Regions from separate parts of the Dyella marensis genome, predicted to be linked through region 2. Evidence: predicted binding sites of a transcription regulator. Region 2 holds the regulator's gene; the other holds the start of a gene.
What was found. Region 2 encodes HrcA, which represses chaperone genes, less so after heat shock. Its sites were predicted from a motif close to TTNGCACTCNNNNNNNNNGAGTGCNAA; they were not measured.

Region 1: the regulator HrcA is predicted to act here: its motif matches at 4,673-4,699, upstream of rpoH (RNA polymerase sigma factor RpoH).

Annotation. Positions count from the first base shown of each region.
Region 1 is NZ_CP064029.1:465,031-476,236, reverse strand. It holds gene ISN75_RS02015 (efflux RND transporter permease subunit) at 1-1,264, opposite strand, end outside; gene ISN75_RS02010 (sensor histidine kinase) at 1,512-2,981, opposite strand; gene ISN75_RS02005 (response regulator transcription factor) at 2,992-3,693, opposite strand; gene rpoH (RNA polymerase sigma factor RpoH) at 3,786-4,643, opposite strand; gene ISN75_RS01995 (hypothetical protein) at 4,976-5,293, shown strand; gene ung (uracil-DNA glycosylase) at 5,339-6,043, opposite strand; gene ISN75_RS01985 (response regulator) at 6,040-6,885, opposite strand; gene ftsX (permease-like cell division protein FtsX) at 7,018-7,998, opposite strand; gene ftsE (cell division ATP-binding protein FtsE) at 7,995-8,672, opposite strand; gene ISN75_RS01970 (DEAD/DEAH box helicase) at 8,788-10,539, opposite strand; gene trxA (thioredoxin TrxA) at 10,968-11,206, shown strand, end outside.
Region 2 is NZ_CP064029.1:2,092,484-2,103,689, forward strand. It holds RNA gene ssrA (transfer-messenger RNA) at 199-550, opposite strand; gene ISN75_RS09265 (GNAT family N-acetyltransferase) at 668-1,120, shown strand; gene smpB (SsrA-binding protein SmpB) at 1,144-1,632, opposite strand; gene ISN75_RS09275 (SRPBCC family protein) at 1,713-2,144, shown strand; gene ISN75_RS09280 (RnfH family protein) at 2,137-2,418, shown strand; gene ISN75_RS09285 (outer membrane protein assembly factor BamE) at 2,422-2,883, opposite strand; gene fur (ferric iron uptake transcriptional regulator) at 2,962-3,378, shown strand; gene ISN75_RS09295 (MASE1 domain-containing sensor histidine kinase) at 3,912-5,507, opposite strand; gene ISN75_RS09300 (response regulator transcription factor) at 5,717-6,361, shown strand; gene recN (DNA repair protein RecN) at 6,540-8,216, opposite strand; gene hrcA (heat-inducible transcriptional repressor HrcA) at 8,377-9,438, shown strand; gene grpE (nucleotide exchange factor GrpE) at 9,521-10,054, shown strand; gene dnaK (molecular chaperone DnaK) at 10,160-11,206, shown strand, end outside.

The DNA.
Region 1 (11,206 bases), 1.6 Mb from region 2:
CCACGTCCTTGCCGTGTTCCAGGTGCCAGTTGATGTTCTCGATGGTGACCGTGGCGTCGTCCACCAGGATGCCCACCGCCAGCGCCAGGCCGCCCAGGGTCATGATGTTGAGCGTCTCGCCCACCGCCGACAGCGCGATGATGGAGCCGAGGATCGCCAGCGGGATCGAGGTGGCGATGATCACGGTGGAGCGCCAGCTGCCCAGGAACAGCAGGATCATCAAACTGGTCAGCGCCGCGGCGATGATGCCTTCCTTCGCCACGCCGCCGATGGCCGCGCGCACGAACAGCGACTGGTCGCCGATGGGCGCGATCTGCAAGGTGTCGGGGAAGCTGTCCTTCGCGTCGCGCAGTTTCTGCTTGACGCCGTCGATGATGGCCAGGGTCGAGGCCGAGCCGTTCTTCAGCACCGTCATCAGCACCGAGCGGCCGCCGTCGACGTGCACGATATTGCTCTGCGGCGGGTTGCCGTCGCGCGCCTGCGCCACGTCGCGGATGTACACGGTGGTGCCGTTGACCGTCTTGATCGGCAGGTCGCCCAGCGCGCGGATGTCCGACGGCGCGTTGTTGAGCTGCAGCGTGTATTCGTATTCGCCGATCTTCTGCGTGCCCACCGGCACGATCAGATTCTGCGCGGCCAGCGCATTGGCCACGTCCTGCGCCGACAGGCCGCGCGCCTGCAGCGCGGCCGGATCGATGTCGATCTGCACCTGGCGCGTCTTGCCGCCGAACGGATACGGGATCGACGCGCCCGCCACCGAGGTGAGCACCGGACGCACCGCGTTGGTGCCGAGGTCGCCCAGGTTCTGCTCGCTCAGCCCCTTGCCCGACAGCGCCAGCTGGATGATCGGCACGGTGGAGGCGTTGTAGTTGAGGATCAGCGGCGGCGTGATGCCCGGCGGCAGCTGGCGCAGCAGGGTCTGCGCGACCGCGGTGACCTGCGCGTTGGCGGTGCGGATGTCCACCGTCGGCTGGAAGAAAATCTTGATCACGCCGAAGCCGTTGATCGACTGCGCCTCGATGTGCTCGACGTCGTTCACCGTGGTGGTGAGCACGCGTTCGAACGGCGAGGCGATGCGCCCCGCCATCTGGTCCGGCGGCAGGCCGGTGTACTGCCACACCACGCTGATCACCGGAATCTTGATGTCCGGGAAGATATCGGTCGGCGTCCGCATCGCGGACAGCGGGCCGATGATCATGATCAGCAGGGCGAGAACGACGAAGGTGTAGGGCCGCGAGAGCGCGATCCGGACGATGCCAAGCATGCGGGGGATTCCGAGCGCGAATGTTGCGTCGCGAAATTTTGCCACGGCACCCTGGCCGGGCGTTCGGTTATCCGGATGAAGATATTTTCATTATTGATTTACCCCCCACGCCGAGACGACCTAGCCCCCTCTCCCCTCCCGGGAGAGGGCTGGGGTGAGGGGCCGGGCGGAGCGTTAGGCTGAGGGTCGCAAGAGACGTAAGAGCCTTTCTTCTCTTCGTAGCGGCGCTACCGCAAGCACCCGCCCCTCATCCGCCTGCCGGCACCTTCTCCCCGGAGGGGAGAAGGCTTGCTTCGTCGAGCGGCGCCTGCACCGTGCGCGACAGGCAGGTACCCGGCACTTCCCCCGGCTTCACCGTATAGCCGTACAGCGTAATACGCGAACCGGGCCCTTCCTTCTGCTCGCCGATATCCAGCGCAAAGCCATGCAGGCGCACGATCGCGCTGACGATGCTGAGGCCCAGGCCCGAGCCGGGCATCGCGCGGCTGTTATCGCCGCGGTAGAAGCGGCGGGTGACGGCATCGCGCTCGTTCGCGGGGATGCCGGGGCCCTGGTCCAGGATGCTGATGCGCGGGCCGCGGCTGTCCATGCGCGCGCGCAGGCGCACTTCGCCGCCGGCGGGGGTGAACTTGATGGCGTTGCCGACCAGGTTGGCCAGCGCCTCGAACAGCAGATGGGCGTCGCCGCGCACGGACACCGTGGGTTCGATATCGAGCACGAAAGGCTGGCCGCGGTCCTCCGCCACCGGCGCGTAGAACTCGTGCACCTGCTGCAGCACGCTGCCCAGGTCCACCTCGTCGAAGCAGGCGCTGCGCCGGCCGTCTTCCAGTTCCGATACGCGCAGCAGCGCGCGGAAGCGGCCGAGCACCTGGTCGATGTCGACGATGCTCGCTTCCAGCAGCGCGGCCTCGGGCTGCTCGGCCAGCTGCTGCTGCGCGCGGTACAGCCGCGCGCGCAGGCGGGTGAGCGGCGTGCGCAGGTCGTGGGCGATGTTGTCGCAGACGCCCTTCACTTCGTTCATCAGGCGCTCGATCTCGTCGAGCATGGTGTTGACGATGGCCGCCAGCACGTCGACTTCGTCGCCGCGGCTGCTCACCGGCAGGCGCTTGGCGAGGTCGCCCTGGCGGATCGGATCGGTGGCCTGCTGCAGCATGCGGATGCGTTTTTCCGGGCCGCGGCGCAGCAGGAAGCCGCCGAGCAGGCCGGGAATGATGGTGAGCGACACTGCCCACAGCAGCGCTCGCCACACCACGGCGCCGAGACCGTCGACGGTGCTGTTGTCCTTGGCGATGACCAGCACGCGGCCATCCGCGAGCTTCGTGGCCAGCGCGCGGGCGCGCACGCGGCTGCCGTCGCGGTCGGGGCGCGGCAGGCCCTGCGCCAGCAGGCGCACCTTGCTGTCGGCGGCCAGCTCCGCCGGCATGCGCGCGATATTGCCGGCCAGCGGCTTGCCGGCGGCGTCGAACAGGCCCACCGACATCACGCCGTGCGGGTCGATGGTGATGGCGGCGTCCACCGTGGCGGGCAGGCGCGAGGTGTCGGTGTTCGCCAGATAGTGCATGCGCTGTTCCAGCATCTGGTCGATCACGGTATTGAGATAGCGCGTGGTCTCCCACTGGATGACGCCGACCAGCACCAGGCCCCACACGGCGAACAGCGCGCCGTAGATCAGGATCAGGCGGGAGGTGGCGGAGCGCCAGGCGTTGGGGCGATTCATGCCGATAACCTCACGGCGGGGCCGCCGCGTTCTGGGGTGCCGAGGTGATCATGTAGCCGGTGCCGCGCACGGTGCGGATCAGCGGCACCTGGCCGGACCCGTCGATCTTGCGCCGAAGCCGGCCGATGTGCACGTCGATCACATTGGTGCCGGGGTCGAAATGGAAGCCCCACACCGCCTCGAAGATCATGGTGCGGGTGAGTACCTGGCCGGAATGGCGCATCAGGTATTCCAGCAGGCGGTATTCGGTGGGCTGCAGGGTGAGCGGCTGGCCGTTGCGGAAGGCGACGTGGCGCACCCGGTCCAGTTCCAGCTCGCCGACGCGCAGGCGCGTGTCGTGCGGCTGCGGCTGGCGGCGGCGCAGCAGCACTTCGGCGCGCGCGGCCATCTCGTCGGGGGCGAAGGGCTTGGTCAGGTAATCGTCGCCGCCGGCGCGCAGGCCGCGGATGCGGTCGTCCACTTCGCTGAGCGCGCTGATCATCAGCACCGGCGTTTCGATCTGCTGCCGGCGCAGCGCCTCGACCACTTCGATGCCTTCCAGGCCGGGCAGCATGCGGTCCAGGGTGATCAGATCGTAGGCCTGGGCGCTGGCGCGGGCCAGGCCCTCGCGGCCATCGGCCACCCATTCGGCGGTCATGCCGTGCACGCTGAGCTCGGCCACGATCTCGCGGGCGGTAACCTCGTCGTCTTCGATGACCAGGACTCTGGGCATGGCTATGGACGTCCGGACGTCTATCTGTCGTGTCGCAAAAAACCGACGGCCCCGGGTGGGGCCGTCGGCAATCGTAACGCTGCAACGGAGAATCAGGCGGCGAACAGGCCGCGCATCTTCTTCATCGCATTGGCCTCGACCTGGCGGATGCGCTCGGCCGACACGCCGTACTCGTCGGCCAGGTCCTGCAGGGTGGCCTTTTCCTCGTTCAGCCAGCGGCGCTGGATGATGTCGCGCGAGCGCTGGTCCAGCTTCTGCAGGGCGTCGCTCAGGGTTTCGAGCTGGTTGTCGGCCTGGTCGGCGTCGGCGATGTTGTCGTACGGGTCGGCGCCTTCGTCGATCAGGAACGCGGCCGGCGCGGGCTTGGCGTCATCATCGGCGTCGGCCGGGGCTTCGAAGCCGATGTCGCGGCCGGACAGGCGGGCTTCCATCTCGCGCACGGTCGCTTCCGGCACGCCCAGGTCCTTCGCCACCACGCGCACTTCCTCGGCGTTCATCCAGCCCAGGCGCTTCTTGCTCTTGCGCAGGTTGAAGAACAGCTTGCGCTGCGCCTTGGTGGTGGCCACCTTGACGATGCGCCAGTTGCGCAGGATGAACTCGTGCATTTCGGCACGGATCCAGTGCACCGCGAAGCTGACCAGGCGCACGCCCTGGTCCGGGTCGAAGCGCTTGACCGCCTTCATCAGGCCGATATTGCCTTCCTGGATCAGGTCGCCGATCTGCAGGCCGTAGCCGCTGTAGCCGCGGGCCACGTGGACCACGAAGCGCAGATGGGACATCACCAGCTTGCGGGCGGATGCGAGGTCTTCTTCTTCCTGATAGCGGCGCGACAGCGCCTGCTCTTCTTCCTGGCTGAGCACCGGGATGCGGTGTACCGCCGAAATATAAGCATCCAGACTGCCGACGACGCTGGGCACCGGCAGGTTGGCGGTCACCAAAGCTTGAGACATGTGTGGATCCTCCTGGGGTCGAATTCAGCTTAGCACTCCCTCAGTGAGAGTGCTAAAGCGGTCGGGAGTTCCTCAGCGGGTGATCCCGGCTGCTTTATTGAACCGAATCGTACAGGAATACGGGGTTCCTGTCCAGACGCAGGCCACGGTAGCCGCCCGGCCCTCAAGTCCCCGTTAATCGAACCTCATCGCAAGGTTCACGTAAGGCTTTTCCTACCGTGCGGCGGGGGCTGCGCCGACAGACAGGCGGCGTCCCGGAGGCGTCCCATCGACCGGCCCGGCGGGGTGCCGGGCGTTCCATGCGGACATTCACTCTCCAAGGAGCAAACCAGATGCGCGTTGCAAAATGGCTGTTGATCGCCGCGACCACCGGCGTGGCGGGCCTGTTCGCCGGCTCCGTCGCCGCCGAGCCGAACTGTACGGTGTGCCTGAAGGGCTACCAGGGTTGCGTCAACAAGGACCCGAACAATGCGGCGAACATCGCCGCATGCATGGCGCAGTACTCCACCTGCCTGGCCTGGTGCGGCGAGCCGTCCGCCACCGCGGCCCAGCGCCGCGCCCTGCTGGACGTGCGGCCGTACCGGCCGGACCTGTCCGCCACCTCGACGGCCACCGCCCTGCCCCCGCCGCTGGCGCCGCGGGCTCCCTGATCGCAGGGGACTCCACGGAGGGTGCCGCCGGCACCCTCCTCGCCGTCAGGCGGCCAGTTCGCTGCGCCGGGGCAGCGACCAGTCGATCGGTGCCTGGCCGTGCTCTTCCAGATAGCGGTTGGCCGCGGAAAAGTGCCCGCAGCCCAGGAACCCCCGGTGCGCCGACAGCGGCGACGGGTGCACCGAGCGCAGGATGCAGTGCCGGCTGCTGTCGATCAGCTGCCCCTTGCGCTGCGCATACGAACCCCACAGCAGGAACACCAGCCCTTCGCGCTCGCGGTTGAGCGCGTCGATGGCGGCGTCGGTAAAGCCCTCCCAGCCCTTGCCCTGGTGCGCGGCGGCCTGGCCCTGCTCCACCGTCAGCACCGCGTTGAGCAGCAGCACGCCGCGGTCGGCCCAGGGGGTTAGGCAGCCATGGTCCGGCGGGGCGATGCCCAGGTCGCGCTGGATCTCCTTGAAGATGTTCTGCAGCGATGGCGGCGTCGGCACGCCCGGCCGCACCGAGAAGCACAGCCCATGCGCCTGGCCGGGGCCGTGGTAAGGGTCCTGCCCCAGGATCACCACCCGCACCTGCTCGAACGGCGTGTGCTCGAACGCGGCGAAGATCTCCGGCCCGGGCGGGAAGATCACCTTGCCGTGCTGCTTCTCGCTGCGCAGGAAGGCCGACAGCGCCTGCATCTGCGGCCGCTCCAGATAGGCGCCGATGCGCTCCTTCCAGGACGGCTCCAGCTTGACCCGGCCCTCGTTCATGCGGCCTGGTCGTCGCGCTGGCGCAGATGCCGCGCCACGCGCAGCTGGAACAGCACCTTGGTGATCAACAGCTTCTCCTCGATCGGTTTCTCCACCAGGTCGTTGGCGCCGGCCTTGAGCAGCGCGGCCTGGTTGGCGGGATTCTCGTCGCCGGTCATCACCAGCACCGGCAGGCGGCCCTTGCCGTAGGCGTAGTCGCGGCGGATGCGCTCCAGCAGGTCGCCGCCGGTGAGCTCGCCTTTCAGGCTGACGTCGGTCAGCACCAGGTCGGCGCCGATCTGGCCCTGCGCCTTGGCCACATCCAGCCAGGCGAGTGCGTCCTCGGCACTGATCACGTGGCGCACGGTCAGGCCGTATTTTTCCAGGATGCGGCGGGTGGCCAGGGCGACCACGCGGCTGTCCTCCACGTAGAGCACCTCGCCCTCGGCCGAGCTTTCCGGGCGCACATAGCCGCGGATGAACTCGGCCAGCGCCTGGAAACCCAGCGACTTGTCGAAGTAATCGGTGACGTGCTCGCCCAGGGTGCGGCGGTGCAGGCGGTCGTCGACGTCGCCGGACACCACCACGATGGGCACATAGATCTGCGGCGCCGATTCGCGCACGTAGCGCGCCAGCTCCAGGCCGTCCATGTCCGGCAGGCGCAGAGCAATGGTGATGAAGTCGAACACGCCGCCCTCGAGCAGCTGGTGCGCTTCCGCACCGCTCGCGCAGCCCACCACCTCGGCGTCCGGCAGCTCCACCTTGAGCACGCGGCTGATCAGCTGCCGCACCACTTTCGAACCGTCCACCACCAGCACGCGCGGCGCGGCGCTGACGATGCGGTTGCTGAAACCTTCACTCATTGACCGATCCATCCACGCTCAGCGGCCTCCTTGCCGAACCATCGATGGACGCCCCCTTGCGCCCTCTCATCCGGGCATCTTGCCCTGCCGGCGCGGCAGCTGCCTGCGACCGGCGTCACTTTCGTTATTGTCCTAAGCGGCCTTGCGCAGCTGCCAGGCACTGACCAGGCGCGCGCCCAGCCAGCCCAGCACCGCCGCGGCCAGCGGCACCGCGCCCAGCAGCCACAGCGGCAGCATGCCGAGCTGAAGCTTGCCCTCGTAGACATGACCGAGCCGTGTCACCGGCTCGGCCAGCGCCATCTCGATCAGCAGCGCCATGCCGGCGGCCAGCACGCCGCTGAACAGGCCGTACCAGATGCCCGCGTACAGATAAGGCCGGCGCACGAAGGCGCCGCTGGCGCCGATCAGCATCAGCACGCCGATCTCCTCGCTGCGGCTGGCGATATCCACGCGCACCGTATTGCCCACCACCAGCAGCACGGCCAGCGCCAGCAGGCCGGCCAGGATCAGCACCACCCGGTTGCCCACCCCCAGCAGCGCGTCCAGGCGCTGGCGCCAGGTGCCGCTGTCCTGCACCAGGTCCACGCCCTGCAGGGCGCGCAGGTCGGTGACCAGGCGGGCCACGTCGTCGGCGTTGGCGCCGGGCTTGGGCAGCACTTCCACCGCATACGGCAGCGGATTGCTGTCCAGCGTGTTCAGCGCGCCGGAGAAGCCCTGCATCCTGGCCAGTTCGTCCATGCCCTGCTGCGGGCTCTTGATCGTTACCGAGGCCACGTCCGCGCGCTCGCGCAGCTTGGTCGCCATCAGCTCCACCGCCGGCCCGGTCTGACCCGGCTGCATGAACACCGACACGGCCTGGTTCTGCCCCAGCGCCGCGCCGAGCTGCTGCACATTGCCCAGCAGCAGATAGAAAGTAAGCGGCAGGGCCAGCGCCAGCGCCATCACCGCCACCGTCAGCAAGGTGCCGACCGGGCGCGCCATCAAGCGGCGCAGGCTGGCGCCGGCACTCCAGGCGTGGTGGTCGCGCCAGCTGGCGACGGGGCGCGGGCGGCTGCGTTCGACCCGGTTCGGCTCGGCCACGATCGGCGCGTCGAGGTTCTGCGGGGCGCTCACAGCACCTCCTCCGAGGCGATGTCCGCCACCAGGCGGCCGTGGTCCAGCACCACCACGCGCTTGCGCATGCGCTTGATCAGCGGCAGGTCGTGGCTGGCGATCAGCACGGTGGTGCCCACCTGCTGGAATTCGGCGAACAGGCCCATGATTTCCACCGCCAGCTGCGGATCGAGGTTGCCGGTGGGTTCGTCGGCGATCAGCAAGGTGGGCTTGGCCACGATGGCGCGGGCGATGCCCACGCGCTGCTGCTCGCCGGTGGACAGCGTGGCCGGCAGCTGGCGCTCGTAGGCGAGCAGGCCGACTTTCTCCAGCGCGGCGCGCACGCGCCGGCCGCGCTCGGCCGGGGCGACGCCGCCGATCACCAGCGGCAGTTCCACGTTGGCGAAGACGGTGCGGTCCATCAGCAGGCGATGGTCCTGGAACACCATGCCGATGCGCCGGCGCAGCTTGGGAATGCCGCCGCGGCCGATCTTGGCCAGGTTCTGCCCATCGAGCGAGATGCTGCCGTGCGACGGGCGCTCGATCAGCCCGAGCAGCTTCAGCAGCGTGCTCTTGCCGGCGCCCGAATGGCCGGTGACGAAGGCCATCTCGCCCGCCGCCACCTGAAAAGACAGCTGCGAGAGCGCCTCATGGCCGCCCTCGTAGCGTTTGCTGACTTGGTCGAAGCGGATCACCGCGTGTCCTCGATCCCTGATGCCGCACTGCCCGCAAGGATAAGGGATGCGCGCAGCAAAACGATCACCGCGCAGGCCGCCGCGACGCGATCGGCGTGCGCGGCGGCAAGCAGGTTCAGCGGCCGGTGAACAAGCGCGCGAGGCGGCGGAAGAAACCGGGCTTCTTCGGCGCGGTTTCCTTCGCGTGCACGGCGGCGGTGGCCGCCACCTGGCGCGACGGACGCGGGCCGGCATCGGCGCCGCGCTCGCGCTGGGGACGATGCCCGTCGCGATTGCCGCGCGAACCTTCGCCAGCGGCGGCGGCCGGAGCGGCGTTCTCCACCGGCGCACCCTCGCGGCGGCGGCCGCGGCCGCCACGGCGGCGGCGGCGCTTGTTCGGGCCTTCCGCACCGGCGGCATCGCCGCCGGCCGGGGTTTGCGCATGCACGGCCACGGCCTGCACGGCTTCATCGGCTGCCGGCACGGCTTCGCGCGGCTTGCGCTCGCGCGGCGGACGGCCCTCGCTGGAGCGGCTCTCATTGGAGCGGCCTTCGCCGGAGCGGCGCTCGCCCGAACGGCGCTCGCCGGACCCGCTGCGGCTGCGCGGACCGCGTCCGCCGCCGTCCTTCTCGCGGCTCTCGACCTTGTCGCCGAACGCGGCGCTGTCGGCCGCGGCGTCGGCGGCGTACTGCGCGTCGATCTCGCGCGGCTTGGGCATCACCAGCATTTCGGGATCGATCGCCGCCACCGGAATGCGCTGGCCGATATAGGTTTCGATGTCCGGCAGCGACATGGCGTACAGGTCGCAGGCGAAGCTGACCGCGTCGCCCTCGGCGCCCAGGCGCGCGGTGCGGCCGATGCGGTGCACGTAGTCCTCGGCGTCCTGCGGCAGGTCGTAATTGAAGACGTGGCTGACCGCCGGGATGTGCAGGCCGCGCGCGGCCACGTCGGTGCACACCAGCATGTCGAGCTGGCCGTCCTGGAAGCGCTGCAGCAGCTTCTGGCGCTTCAGCTGCGGCACGTCGCCCGAGAGCGCGCCGACGCGGTAGCCCTGGCGCTTGACCCGATCAGTGATGCGCTCGGCGGCCATCTTGGTGTTGACGAAGATGATGCTGCGGCTCGGGTTGGTGCGCTCGAGCAGGTTCAGCAGCAGCGGCATCTTCTCCTCCTTGGAGGGGAAGTAGACCACCTGGCGCACGCGGTCGGCGGTGACGTTCTCGGTCTCCACCACCAGCTTCTCGGCGTTGTGCATGTGCTCGTAGGCCAGCTCCAGCACGCGGTGGCTGAGCGTGGCCGAGAACAGCAGCACCTGGCGCTGCTCGCGCGCCGGCAGGCGGCGGAAGATGAAGCGCACGTCCTTGATGAAGCCGAGGTCGAACATGCGGTCGGCCTCGTCGATCACCATCACTTCGACGCCGTTGAGGCCGAACACGTGCTGCTTGTAGTAGTCGAGCAGGCGGCCGGGCGTGGCGATGATGATGTCGCAGCCGTCCTGCAGCTGCTTGCGCTGCTTGTCGTAGTCGACGCCGCCGTAGATCAGCGCGGTCTTCAGGCCGGTGTGGCGGCCGATATTGCGCGCGTCCTTGTCGATCTGGATGGCCAGCTCGCGGGTGGGGGCGATGATCAGGGCGCGCGGGTCGCTGTCCTTGCGCTCGGCCACGGCCGGGCTGGTCAGCAGGCGGTTCATCAGGGCGACCAGGAAGGCGCAGGTCTTGCCGGTGCCGGTCTGGGCCTGGCCGGCGACGTCGCGGCCGGTGAGGGCCATGGGCAGGGTCAGCGCCTGGATCGGCGTGCAGCGGGTGAAGCCCGCCTCGTCGAGGCCCTGCTGCAGCAGCGGATGGAGGTCGAAATTGGTGAAAAAGGTATCGGTAAGAACGGTTTCGGACATGGATAAGAGTCGGTGAGGTAGGCGGCCGGGTGGCGGCTCGCCCTGTCCCGGCGGCGGTCGGAAAGCCTGAAGGACGGGTTAAGGTGCGGCGCCGGCCAGCGCGACGGGTTGGCCGGTCAGCGGCGAGGGCTCGCGGGTTACCGCGGTGCGCCTCGCGACTGGCGCCGAGGTGGCGGGCCCAGGCGACCGGCAGTTCCGCCGACATAGGGAAACAGGCCCCTTGCCCGTTTTCCTATATCGCCGGAACTGCCGCGAAGGCGGCCCTTGAATCGCTTGAATCGTGCCCTGAGTTACGCTGGAATGGAGGCCTGCCGCAACGGCATCACTTCCTTATTCCGGTCCGACCCGCGCTTCATGGGCGCCCCAGTGTAGCCGATGCTGGCCGCGCGGTCGTCAAACCATCCCCCGCCTGTCAATCGGAGACCCCGGTGAGCGACCTGATTACCCACGTGAGCGACGACGCCTTCCAGAAGGAAGTGCTGGAGTCGGATACCCCCGTCCTGCTGGACTTCTGGGCCGAATGGTGCGGCCCCTGCAAGGCCATCGCGCCGGCGCTGAACGAACTGGCCCAGGAGTACGAGGGCAAGCTGCGCATCGCCAAGATCAACATCGACCACAACCAGAAGACGCCCCGCGACTACGGCGTGCGCGGCATCCCCACCCTGAT
Region 2 (11,206 bases):
GAAGCGCGACCCCAGTGCGGTGCGTGCATGCACGGGCACCAAGAAGCGGACATACCAGCCCGAGGGTCGGCGGAAGAGGAGCGGCTTTGGCATGACGCGATACCTCAAACGATACCTAGAGAAGGTCGTTTCGAGGATCGTTGAGTTCCAAAAAAGCATCGGCCGATCAGTGGTTTAAGCTGATCGGCCGACAGGTTTTGGTGGAGGTGGCGGGAGTCGAACCCGCGTCCGAAGGCGTTTGACGCCCGGTACTACATGCTTAGCTCACCGTTAGATCTCATCCCGCGACAGCACAGTGTGCGAAGCGCATCGAAGGACCAGCCTGCTTGATTTAACCCTTACCGACAGGCGGCAGCTTTGGGCGATCTCGTGATAGTGACCCTACATCCACGAGCACGAGCACAAGTGGGTTCGGGGCTAGGCCTTAAGCGGCCAGAGCGTAGTTGTCGTCGTTGGCAACTATAAGTTTGCAACTGGATTTACGAGGAAAGTCGCCCCCTCGGCATGCACCAAGCTATCTCACTACCCCCGTCGAAGCCAGGACACCCCCGGGGAAAAGATTGCTGGAACGCGACAGTATATGGAGCCGCACGGGCTCACTTCAAGCTTGCGGATGCACCGCACTCTGCCGCTATCGTTGGCCCACGCAGACGACAGGGGAAAGCGCATGACCAGGGTTCGGCTGGCGGTACAGAGCGATGCGGGCGCGCTGACGGAATTGCGCTGCGCCTTTCTTGAGGAAATGGGGCAGCGGCTGCCGGATGGCTTCTCCGATCATCTGCGCGACTGGATCGAAACCGCGCTGCAGGCCGGCCGGCTGCATGCCTGGCTGGCGGAGCACGAGGGGCGGGTGGTGGGCAGTGCGGCGGTCAATCCTTATCCGCACATGCCTTCGGCGAATTATCCGACGGGGCAGGGCTGGTACCTGCTCAATGTCTACGTGAAGCCGGCGCAGCGGCAGGGCGGCATCGGTACGGCGCTGCTGGCGGCGGTGGGCTCGGCGGCGCGGGAGCAGGGCGTAGATGCGCTGACCCTGCATGCCAATGCGCGGGCCAGGGCGCTGTACGAGCGCCACGGGTTCAAATCGTCGAACGATGCGATGAAGCTGGGCCTCGCCTGAGGCCGCAGCTTTAAGGCCAGGCCTCAGGCGCGGTTGTGGGCGCGCATGGTGCGCTGCTTCTCGCGCTGCCAGTCGCGTTCCTTCTCGGTCTCGCGCTTGTCGTGCGCCTGCTTGCCGCGGGCCACGCCCACTTCGACCTTCACCTTGTTGCCCTTCCAGTACATGGCCATGGGCACCAGGGTGTAGCCCTTGCGTTCCACCGCGCCGACGAGCTGGTCGATCTCCTCGCGGTGCAGCAGCAGCTTGCGCGTGCGGCGGTCCTCGGCCACCACGTGGGTGGAGGCGCTGATCAGCGGCGGGATCGAGGTGCCCACCAGGAAGATCTCGCCCCTCAGCACGATGGCGTAGCTGTCGCCGAAATTGATGCGGCCGGCGCGCAGCGCCTTCAGCTCCCAGCCCTGCAGGGCGATGCCCGCCTCGTAGCGCTGGTCGATGTAGTACTCGTGGCGCGCGCGCTTGTTGAGCGCGATGGTGCCGCTGCCTTTGTTGTCTTTGTCCTTAGCCTTGGCCATGTCCGCTAAACTTCGGGGCCGACGACCCCGCTGGCGATGCGGCCGGGGGCCGCACCGAGTGATTCGAAGAAGAGGCTGATGTGATCGAGATCCGCCGCAGCGCGCTGGTGAAGTATTCCCCGGCGCAGATGTTCGACCTGGTCAACGATGTCGAAGCATACCCAAAGCGTTTCCCCTGGTGTGCCGGCGCCGACGTGCTGGAGCGCGGGGAGAACATGCTGGTGGCGCGGCTGGATCTCAAGTTCGCCGGCCTGCGCCAGAGTTTCACCACCCGCAATACCACCGAGCGTCCGCACCGGCTGCACATGAGCCTGGTGGAAGGGCCGTTCCGCAGCCTGGACGGCGTGTGGGACTTTCTGGCCCTGGGCGATGCCGGCTGCAAGATCAACTTCGCCCTCGATTTCGACTATGCCGGCGGATTGGCCGGCGCCGCGCTGAAGATGGGTTTCCAGGCGCTGGCCAGCCGCATGGTGGAGGATTTCGTCCGCGAGGCAGAGCGCGCCTATGGCTGAGCGCATCGCGGTGGAAGTGGCCTATGCCGAAGCGGGCCGCCAGTGGGTGTTGCCGGTGGAGCTGCCGGCCGGCGCCACGGTAATGCAGGCGATCGAGGCGTCCGGCTTGATGGCGCAAGTGCCGGGGCTGCAGGTCGACCCGGCGCGGCTGGGTGTGTTTTCCCGCAAGGCAGCGCCGGACCAGCTGCTGGAAGACGGCGACCGGGTGGAAATCTACCGGCCGCTCAGCCTCGATCCGAAAGAGGCGCGCCGGCGGCGCGCCCAGAACCCGTAAGGCTTAGTTGCCGCCGTTGTTGCCGGTCGGGAAGGTGTTGCCGTCCTTCTTCTGCTCTTCCGGCGTCTTGGTCTTGTCGCCCGAGGTCTCGTCCACCGGGTAGCCGGCGCGGAACTTCTTCTGCTCCTCGACCAGCTTCTTGGCGTCCTCGGCGAAGAAATCGCCTTCGGTGCGCACCAGGCTGTCGTTATTGAAGCTCAGGCTCAGCGTGCGCACCTTGATCGGGCCGCCGCGGTGCTGCTGGGTGGACACGTAGTCCCAACGGTTCTGGTCGAACGGGGTGGCCACCGAGGGCGAGCCCATCAGCACCAGCACCTGGCGCTTGGTCATGCCGGGCTTGAGCTGATCCACGTTCTTCTTGTCGAGCAGGTTGCCCTGCTGCACGTCGGGGGTATAGACGAGTCGGCAGCTGGCCAGGGACAGGCCCAGCAAGGCGAAACCCAGCGTGCGGATCAGCTTGTGCATGCGTGTTGCGTCCGGATCGTGAAGGTGGCGGATGATACACTATCGAGTTGATGGCACCGTGTGCCTGGAGGTCGAGCGATGGAACAGGAAACCAAGGAACTGCGCAAAGCCGGGCTGAAAGTGACCCACCCCCGCATGCGCATCCTGCAGATTCTTGAGGAGGAGGAGGCTCACCACCTCACCGCCGAGGACATCTACAAGAAGCTGCTCGCCCACCAGGAAGACATCGGCCTGGCCACCGTGTACCGGGTGCTGACCCAGTTCGAGGCCGCCGGCATCGTGGTGAAGCACAATTTCGAAGGCGGCCAGGCCGTCTACGAACTGGATCGCGGCAAGCATCACGATCACATGATCGACGTGGACAGCGGAAAAGTGATCGAGTTCGTCAGCGAGGAGATCGAACGCCTCCAGCATGAAATCGCGGCGCGGCATGGGTATGTGATCGAGGATCACAGCTTGGTGCTGTATGTGAGGCCGAAGCCGCGGGCGCGTTGAGGTTCGGTGGGATTGGAAAAGGCCGGTGGCATAGCCACCGGCTTTTCTTTTGCCCCCTCTCCCCTCCGGGGAGAGGGCTGGGGTGAGGGGGCGGGCGGAGCGGGGCGCTGAGGGTCGAGAAAAGCCCTGAAGAGCTTTTCCTCGCTTCGTAGAAAGCCCGTGGCTAGAGCGGCCCCTCATCCGGCTGCCGCCACCTTCTCCCCGGAGGGGAGAAGGGACTCATTCCTGGAGGGGGGCGGCGGAAAAACCTTCGCCCATAAAAAAAGCCGCGGGAGGACTCCTGTCCACCCGGCGGCTGATCCGCTACCGATCGGCTTCCTGACGGGGCGAATTGCTCGCCAGTTTGTCAGGCTATGCCCTCCGGTAGCGGAGGAACGGCTTCCTGCCGTTCTTCATGCCCACCGTCCCCACGGTTGGCATGGCTCACCATCTTGCGATGGTGGCTCCCCCACATCGATGGGAAGGATGCTAACGAGCTGTTCACGAGCCCGGTATTGGAAAATTTCCTAGAAGTGGGAACTTTCTGGAACGGTTTACAAACGCTGTGTGAAGCCGTTCGCATTGCTGCTGCGCAGCAGTATGCGCAGGTGCACGCCCTGCGATTCCGGGCGCAGGCGGAATACGCCGCCCAGCGAGGTCACGCGGTCGCGCATGCCCTGCAGGCCGCGGCCGCCGCGCGGCATGCGGGTGGGCAGGCCCACGCCGTCGTCGCGGATATCCAACAGCGCCAGCGCGCCGCCCTGGCGCTCGCCGATGCGCAAACGCAGCTGGAAAGTGGAGGCCTGCGCATGCTTCACCGCATTCGTCGCGCTCTCCTGCACCAGGCGGTAGATGGCGGTGCGGGTGTCTTCGTCCAGCAGGCGCGGGTCGCCGTGCAGGTCGGTGCGGTAGATGACGCCGGCGGTGGCGAGCAGATCGCGGATGGGGCCTTCGTCCAGCGCGCGCAACAGGCCGAATTCGTCGAGCACGGCGGGGCGCAGGTCGTCCAGCAGGCGATGCAGCGCGCGGCGCATATGGCCCAGGATGCCGTTGATCGACAGGCCGATATCGTCCATGCCCGCTTGCGCCAGGCGCGCCTGCGCCAGCTTCAGGTGGGTGGAGATCGCGGTGAGGTTCTGGCCGAGTTCGTCGTGCAGTTCGGCGGCCATGTGGCGGCGCTGGTTTTCCTCGGCCTGCAGGTTGCCGCGCGCGGCGTCGCGCAGCTGGCGGGCGAGCTGGTCCAGGCGGCGATTCACCGCGGCCAGGTACACGTTCTGCTCGGCCACGCGCTCGCTGCTGCGGCGTAGCGCGTCGGTGGCCGCGCCCAGCATCAGCGCGCCGGTGCCGGCGACGGCGAGGAACAGCTGCGCGGGGGCTTCCGGCGCGGGGCGGCCGGCGAAATGGTCGACCACCGTCATGCCCAGGCTGGAAATGAGCATGGCCAGGCTGGCGCCGCGCCAGCCGTGGCGGAACGCGAAGAACAGCACCGGCGCCAGCGACAGAATGCGCGCGAACTGCGGTTGCGGCGCGGGGTGCGAAGAAAGCAGCAGCAGAATCGCCAGCGCCGGCAGCATCACCAGCAGGCCGTCCATGGTGAGGTTGGCCAGCGCGCGATGCTCCAGATGCGCGCGGAACAGCATGATCAGCAGCGGCACCACCAGCAAGGTGCCGACGTAATTGCCCAGCAGGTCCTGGCCCAGCGCGCGCATCAGCAGCTGCGAGGAAGGCACGGCGTGCACGGCGGTGAGGATCGCCGCATCCACCACCGTGGTCGCCGCCACGGTGAACGCCGCCGACAGCAGCAGGCGCGAGACGTCTTCCGGGTCGCGCATGCTCACGTGCAGCTGCGCGCGGCGCATCAGCCACAGGCACAGCGTCACCACGACCGGTTCCGGCAGCTCGCCCAGGATCAGCCCCTGCCAGCCCAGCGGCATGCCCTGGGTCAGCGCCAGCAGGGTGGTGGCGCCGAATTCGGCGAACAGCAGCCACGGCCACATCCGCGTGGGCGACAGCAGCAGGGCGCCGAAGCGCAGGCCGTAGGGCAGCATCCAGTATGGCTGCTCGGTCGGCCACAGCAGCAGCCACAGCAGGAAATAGCCGACGCAGGCGAAGATGCCGGCCCAGGGCAGGAACAGGGGTCTCGAAAGCATGGCGGCGATGGTACATGCGGCCAACGGGGGAGCGAGGGGCGGGGGAGCAAGAGTGAGGTGCGTCGCTCCGGCCGGACCCTCATCCGGCTGCCGCCACCTTCTCTCCCACGGGGACTACCTTCGGGTCGCCGGAGGGAGAAGGATTCCAGCGTGGGGGCTGAGGTGGGCCCGTGGGCAAAGGGCGGGGGGCTGCTATACAGTGCGGACCCATGTACAGCATTGTCCTGGTCGATGACCACGCCATAGTCCGCGAAGGCTTCAAGCGGCTGATCGAATTGGAGCCGGACCTCGAGGTGGTGGCCGAGTGCCGCAGCGCCGACGACGCGGTGGAAGCCGTGAGCCAGCGCCGCCCCGACCTGGTCGCCCTGGACCTCTCCCTGCCCGATGGCAGCGGCCTGCCGCTGATCGAGCACCTGCGCAGCGTGGCCGACCAGACCCGCATCGTGGTGCTGAGCATGCACGACGGCGAGCCCTATGTTTCCGAAGCGCTGCGCCGCGGCGCCAGCGGCTACGTCACCAAGGGCGTGGCGCCGGAGGAGCTGGTGGCCGGCCTGCGCGCGGTGATGCAGGGCGAGTGTTTCCTGAGCTCCGATTTGCGCCAGCGCCGCGCCGAACGGCCGAGCGAGGCGCTGGATCCGATCAACCGCCTCACCAGCCGCGAGCGCGAGGTGTTTCTGCTGCTGGCGGAAGGGCGCGCGCCGAAGCAGGTGGCGGGTGAGCTGGGGATCGGGCAGAAGACCGTCTACATCCACCGCGCCAGCCTGATGGGGAAGCTGGGGGCGGGGTCGGAACTGGATCTTTACCGTATGGCGAGCGAGCGGGGGTTGTTGCCGCGGCGCGAGGGGAAGGGCTGAGGCTTCAGCGTTCAAAGCTGGCCGCAACCTTTCCCGTCATTCCGGCGTAGGCCGGAATCCAGTAGCGGGGCGCCTGATAAATGCGTGGGCGTTCAAAGGCATGGCCTTTGTGCTTTTCGCGATAATCCGACGCTGACGTCACTGGATTCCTGCCTGCGCAGGAATGACGAGCAAAAGCTCAGGCCGTCTGCGCCCTATCCAGCATCTGCTTCGCGTGCGCCCGCGTCTCCTTGGTGATCTCCACCCCGCCCAGCATCCGCGCCAGCTCGTCGCGACGTCCGTTCGCATCCAGCTTCTCGATCCGCGTCTGCGTCGAACTGCCGTCGCTGTGCTTGCTCACGCGCAGGTGCGCATGGCCCTGCGCCGCCACCTGCGGCAGATGGGTGACGCACAGCACCTGCCGCTGGCCGCCCAGGGCGCGCAGCTTCTGGCCGACCACTTCGGCGACGGCGCCGCCGATGCCGGTGTCCACTTCGTCGAACACCATGGTGCCGACCGTGTCCTTGCCCAGCGTGGCCACTTCGATGGCCAGGCTGATGCGCGCCAGTTCGCCGCCGGATGCCACCTTGCGCAGCGGGCGCGGCGGCTGGCCGGGGTTGGCGCTGACCAGCAGCTCGCAGCGTTCGCGGCCCTGCGGGTCCGGTTCGTCGCTGCCGGCTGGTTCCAGCTCGATCACCAGCTGGCCGCCGGCCATGCCCAGTTCCGACATCAGCGCGCCGACTTCCTTGCCCAGTTTGGCGGCGGCCGCGGCGCGGGCCTTGCTCAGCCTGGTGGCGGCGGCGTCGTAGTCGCGGCGCAGCTGGTCGCGCTGGGCGGCGAGTTGTTCCAGCGCTTCGCCGGCGCCTTCCAGTTCGGTGAGTTCCGCGCGCAGGGCGGCGGTTTTCTCGTGCAGGTCGGACACCGGCGTGCGGTGCTTGCGCGAGAGCTCGTGCAGGCGGGTGAGGTGGGTGTCGACCTCGGTGTAGCGCTCCGGGTCCAGGTCCACGTCCTGGGCGTAGCGATTGAGGCCGTCGGCGGCTTCGCCCAGCTGGATGGCGGCGTCGTCCAGTAGCTGCAGCAGCGGGGCGAGGCGGTCGTCCAGGGCGGCCAGCTTGTCCAGGTCGGCGTGGGCGCGGGCCAGGGCGCGGCTGAGCGCCAGCTCGCTGTCGCCGTCGATCAGCTCGGCCACGCCGGAGGCGCCTTCGGCCAGCCGGCCGGCATTGGCCAGGCGCTTGTGGCTGGCTTCCAGCTCCGCCAGTTCGGCCGGGGCCAGCACCCATTGCTCCAGTTCCGCCGCCTCGTGGCGCAGCAGTTCCAGGCGCTGCTCGCGGTCTTCGCCGCCGCTGAGCTTGCGGATGCGCGCGCCGGCCTCGCGCCACTGCACGGCGCTGTCGCGGGCCTGGGCCAGCAGTTCGTCGTGGCCGGCGTAGGCGTCCAGCAGTGCCATCTGGTGGGCGCGGGAGAGCAGGGCCTGGTGCTCGTGCTGGCCGTGGATTTCCACCAGCAGGGTGGCCAGCTCGCCGAGCTGGCTGGCGCTGGCCGGACGGCCGTTGATCCAGGCGCGCGAGCTGCCCTCGGCGCGGATCACCCGGCGCAGGCGGCAGCTGCCGTCCTCTTCGTCCAGTTCCTCGCTGCGCAGCCATTCGCGCGCCTCGGGCAGGGCGGCCAGGTCGAATTCGGCGGCCAGTTCCGCGCGGTCGCTGCCGGCGCGGACCATGCCGCTGTCGGCGCGGCCGCCGGCCAGCAGCAGCAGGGCGTCGACCTGCAGGGACTTGCCGGCGCCGGTCTCGCCGCTGACCACGGTAAGGCCTGGGCCGAAGGCGATCTCGGCTTCTTCTACTACTGCGAAATGGCGGACGTAGAGCGAGGTAAGCATGGGGTATCGCGTCGGTGAGTCGGAGGATTGTAAAGGCAGACCCCGGCGGGGAGGAGCGGGCCTGAACGCCCCCGGTACCAGCCCCCGCCTGTCCGGTTTTCTTGCAAACTAGCGGACCAAACCTTATTTCTTAGCCGTCTCACGGATTGCCACAGCGCGCATGTCACGACCTCTCGCCCACGACCTGGATATCCGCGCCCGGCGGCTGCTGCGCACGCTGATCGCGCAGTACCTGGCCGACGGCGAGCCGGTGGGATCGCGCACCCTGTCGCGCTCCTCCGGGCTGGACGTCAGCCCCGCCACCATCCGCAACATCATGGCCGACCTGGAAGACGCCGGCCTGGTCGCCTCGCCGCACACTTCGGCCGGCCGCGTGCCGACGCCGCGCGGCCTGCGCCTGTTCGTGGACAGCCTGATCGAGCTGCAGCCGCTGCCGCACGAGGAAATGGCCCGCCTGCAGCGCGAGCTGCCGGCCGGCCCCACCACCACGCGCGACCTGCTGGGCAACGTGTCCAGCCTGCTCTCGGCCATGACCCATTTCGCCGGCGTGGTCACGGTGCCGCGGCAGGTGGATTTCCCGCTGCGCCATATCGACTTCGTGGCCCTGCCGGAGGCGCGCGTGCTGGTGATCCTGGTGTTCTCGGACAACCAGGTGCAGAACCGCGTGATCCAGCTGGCCAAGCCGCTGGACCCGGGCGAGCTGGAACAGGCCGCCAATTACCTCAATGCGCATTTCGCCGGGCTGCGCCTGGACGACATCCGCGCCCACCTGCTGCGCGAGCTGCGCGAGGCCAGCAGCGAACTGAACCGGATGATGTCCAGCACGGTGGAGCTCGCCGCCGCCTCGTTCGCGCCGCAGAGCGAGAGCGACGACGTGCTGGTCAGCGGCCAGACCAACCTCATGGGCTACGCCGAACTGGCCAACCTGGAGCGCCTGCGCGAGCTGTTCGAGGCGTTCCAGAAGAAAAACGAGCTGCTGCAGCTGATGGAAGTGTGCGCCCGGGCGCCGGGCGTGCGGCTGTTCATCGGCGAGGAATCGGGCTTCGCGGCACTGGACGGCTGCAGCGTGGTCACCGCCACCTACGGCACCCAGGGGCGCGTGCTGGGGGCGGTCGGGGTGATCGGCCCCACCCGCATGGCCTACGAGCGGGTGATCCCGGTCGTGCAGGCCACGGCCGGCGTGCTGAGCGACGCCTTGAATCGCGCCGCCACGGCCTTATAACCGCCACGGGAGGCGGGGTTACCCGCGCAATGTAGGGAGGTCGGCACGCCGTGCCGGCCATGTTTGGGTTTTGGAGTCTTTCATGCAGAACAACGACCAGCAGGTGCCCAGCGGGGCGCCCGAGGCCAACGCGCCGGACGCGCAGGCCCACGCCGAACTCGAGGCCTTGAAGGCCCGGGTCGCCGAACTCGAAGCCGCCAACACGGAGCTGCGCGACACCGTGCTGCGCGAGAAGGCCGAGATCGAGAACCAGCGCCGCCGCCTGCACCGCGACGTGGAGCAGGCCCGCCGCTTCGCCAACGAAAAGCTGCTCAACGAGCTGCTGCCGGTGTACGACGGCCTGGAAATGGGCCTGACGGTGGAAGGCGGCGACGTGGCCAGCGTGCGCGAGGGCATCGCGCTCACGCTCAAGTCGCTGCTGAAGATCGCCGAGAACAACGGCCTCGTGCAGGTCGACCCGGTCGGCCAGCCGCTGGATCCGGAGCGCCATCACGCGGTGAGCATGGTGGAAGCGCCGGGCAAGGCGCCGAACACGGTGGTCAGCGTGCTGCAGAAGGGCTACGTGCTGAACGACCGCCTGCTGCGTCCCGCGCTGGTCGCGGTCGCCAAGGACTGACCTGGGTTTGGCCGCCTGAACGCGGCCACGCCGACAGCTTCAAAACACCAGAGAAGGGTCCGCCGGCGCGTTGAATCGCCTGAGCCGGGCCCCATTTGACCAGACATCGCGGCCGCGGGGCCGCATCGAGATTCGGAGCATACAGACATGGGCAAGATCATCGGCATCGACCTGGGTACGACCAACTCCTGCGTCGCCATCATGGACGGCAGCACGGCCAAGGTCATCGAGAACTCGGAAGGCGATCGCACCACGCCTTCGATCGTCGCTTTCACCAAGGACGGCGAAGTGCTGGTGGGCGCGCCCGCCAAGCGCCAGAGCGTGACCAACCCGAAGAACACCTTCTACGCGGTGAAGCGCCTGATCGGCCGCAAGTTCACCGACGCCGAAGTGCAGAAAGACCTGCACATCGTGCCGTACGGCATCGTCGCGCACGACAACGGCGACGCCTGGGTCAGCACCGCCGATGGCAAGAAGATGGCGCCGCAGGAGATCTCGGCGAAGGTGCTGATGAAGATGAAGAAGACCGCCGAGGACTATCTCGGCGAGCCGGTCACCGAAGCGGTGATCACCGTGCCGGCCTACTTCAACGACAGCCAGCGCCAGGCCACCAAGGACGCCGGCAAGATCGCCGGCCTGGAAGTGAAGCGCATCATCAACGAGCCGACCGCGGCGGCCCTGGCCTACGGCCTGGACAAGAAGGGCGGCGACCGCAAGATCGCGGTGTACGACCTGGGCGGCGGCACCTTCGACGTGTCGATCATCGAGATCGCCGACGTCGACGGCGAGAAGCAGTTCGAGGTGCTGGCCACCAACGGCGACACCTTCCTGGGCGGCGAAGACTTCGACCTGCGCGTCATCGACTACCTGGTGGAAGAGTTCAAGAAGGACCAGGGCATGGACCTGCGCAAGGATCCGCTGGCCCTGCAGCGCCTGAAGGACGCCGCCGAGCGCGCCAAGATCGAGCTGTCCTCCAGCCACCAGACCGAAGTGAATCTGCCGTACGTCACGGCCGATGCCTCGGGTCCGAAGCACCTCAACATCAAGCTGACCCGCGCCAAGCTCGAAGCGCTGGTGGAAGACCTGGTCAAGCGCACCATCGAACCCTGCCGCACCGCGCTGAACGATGCGGGCCTGCGCGTCTCGGACATC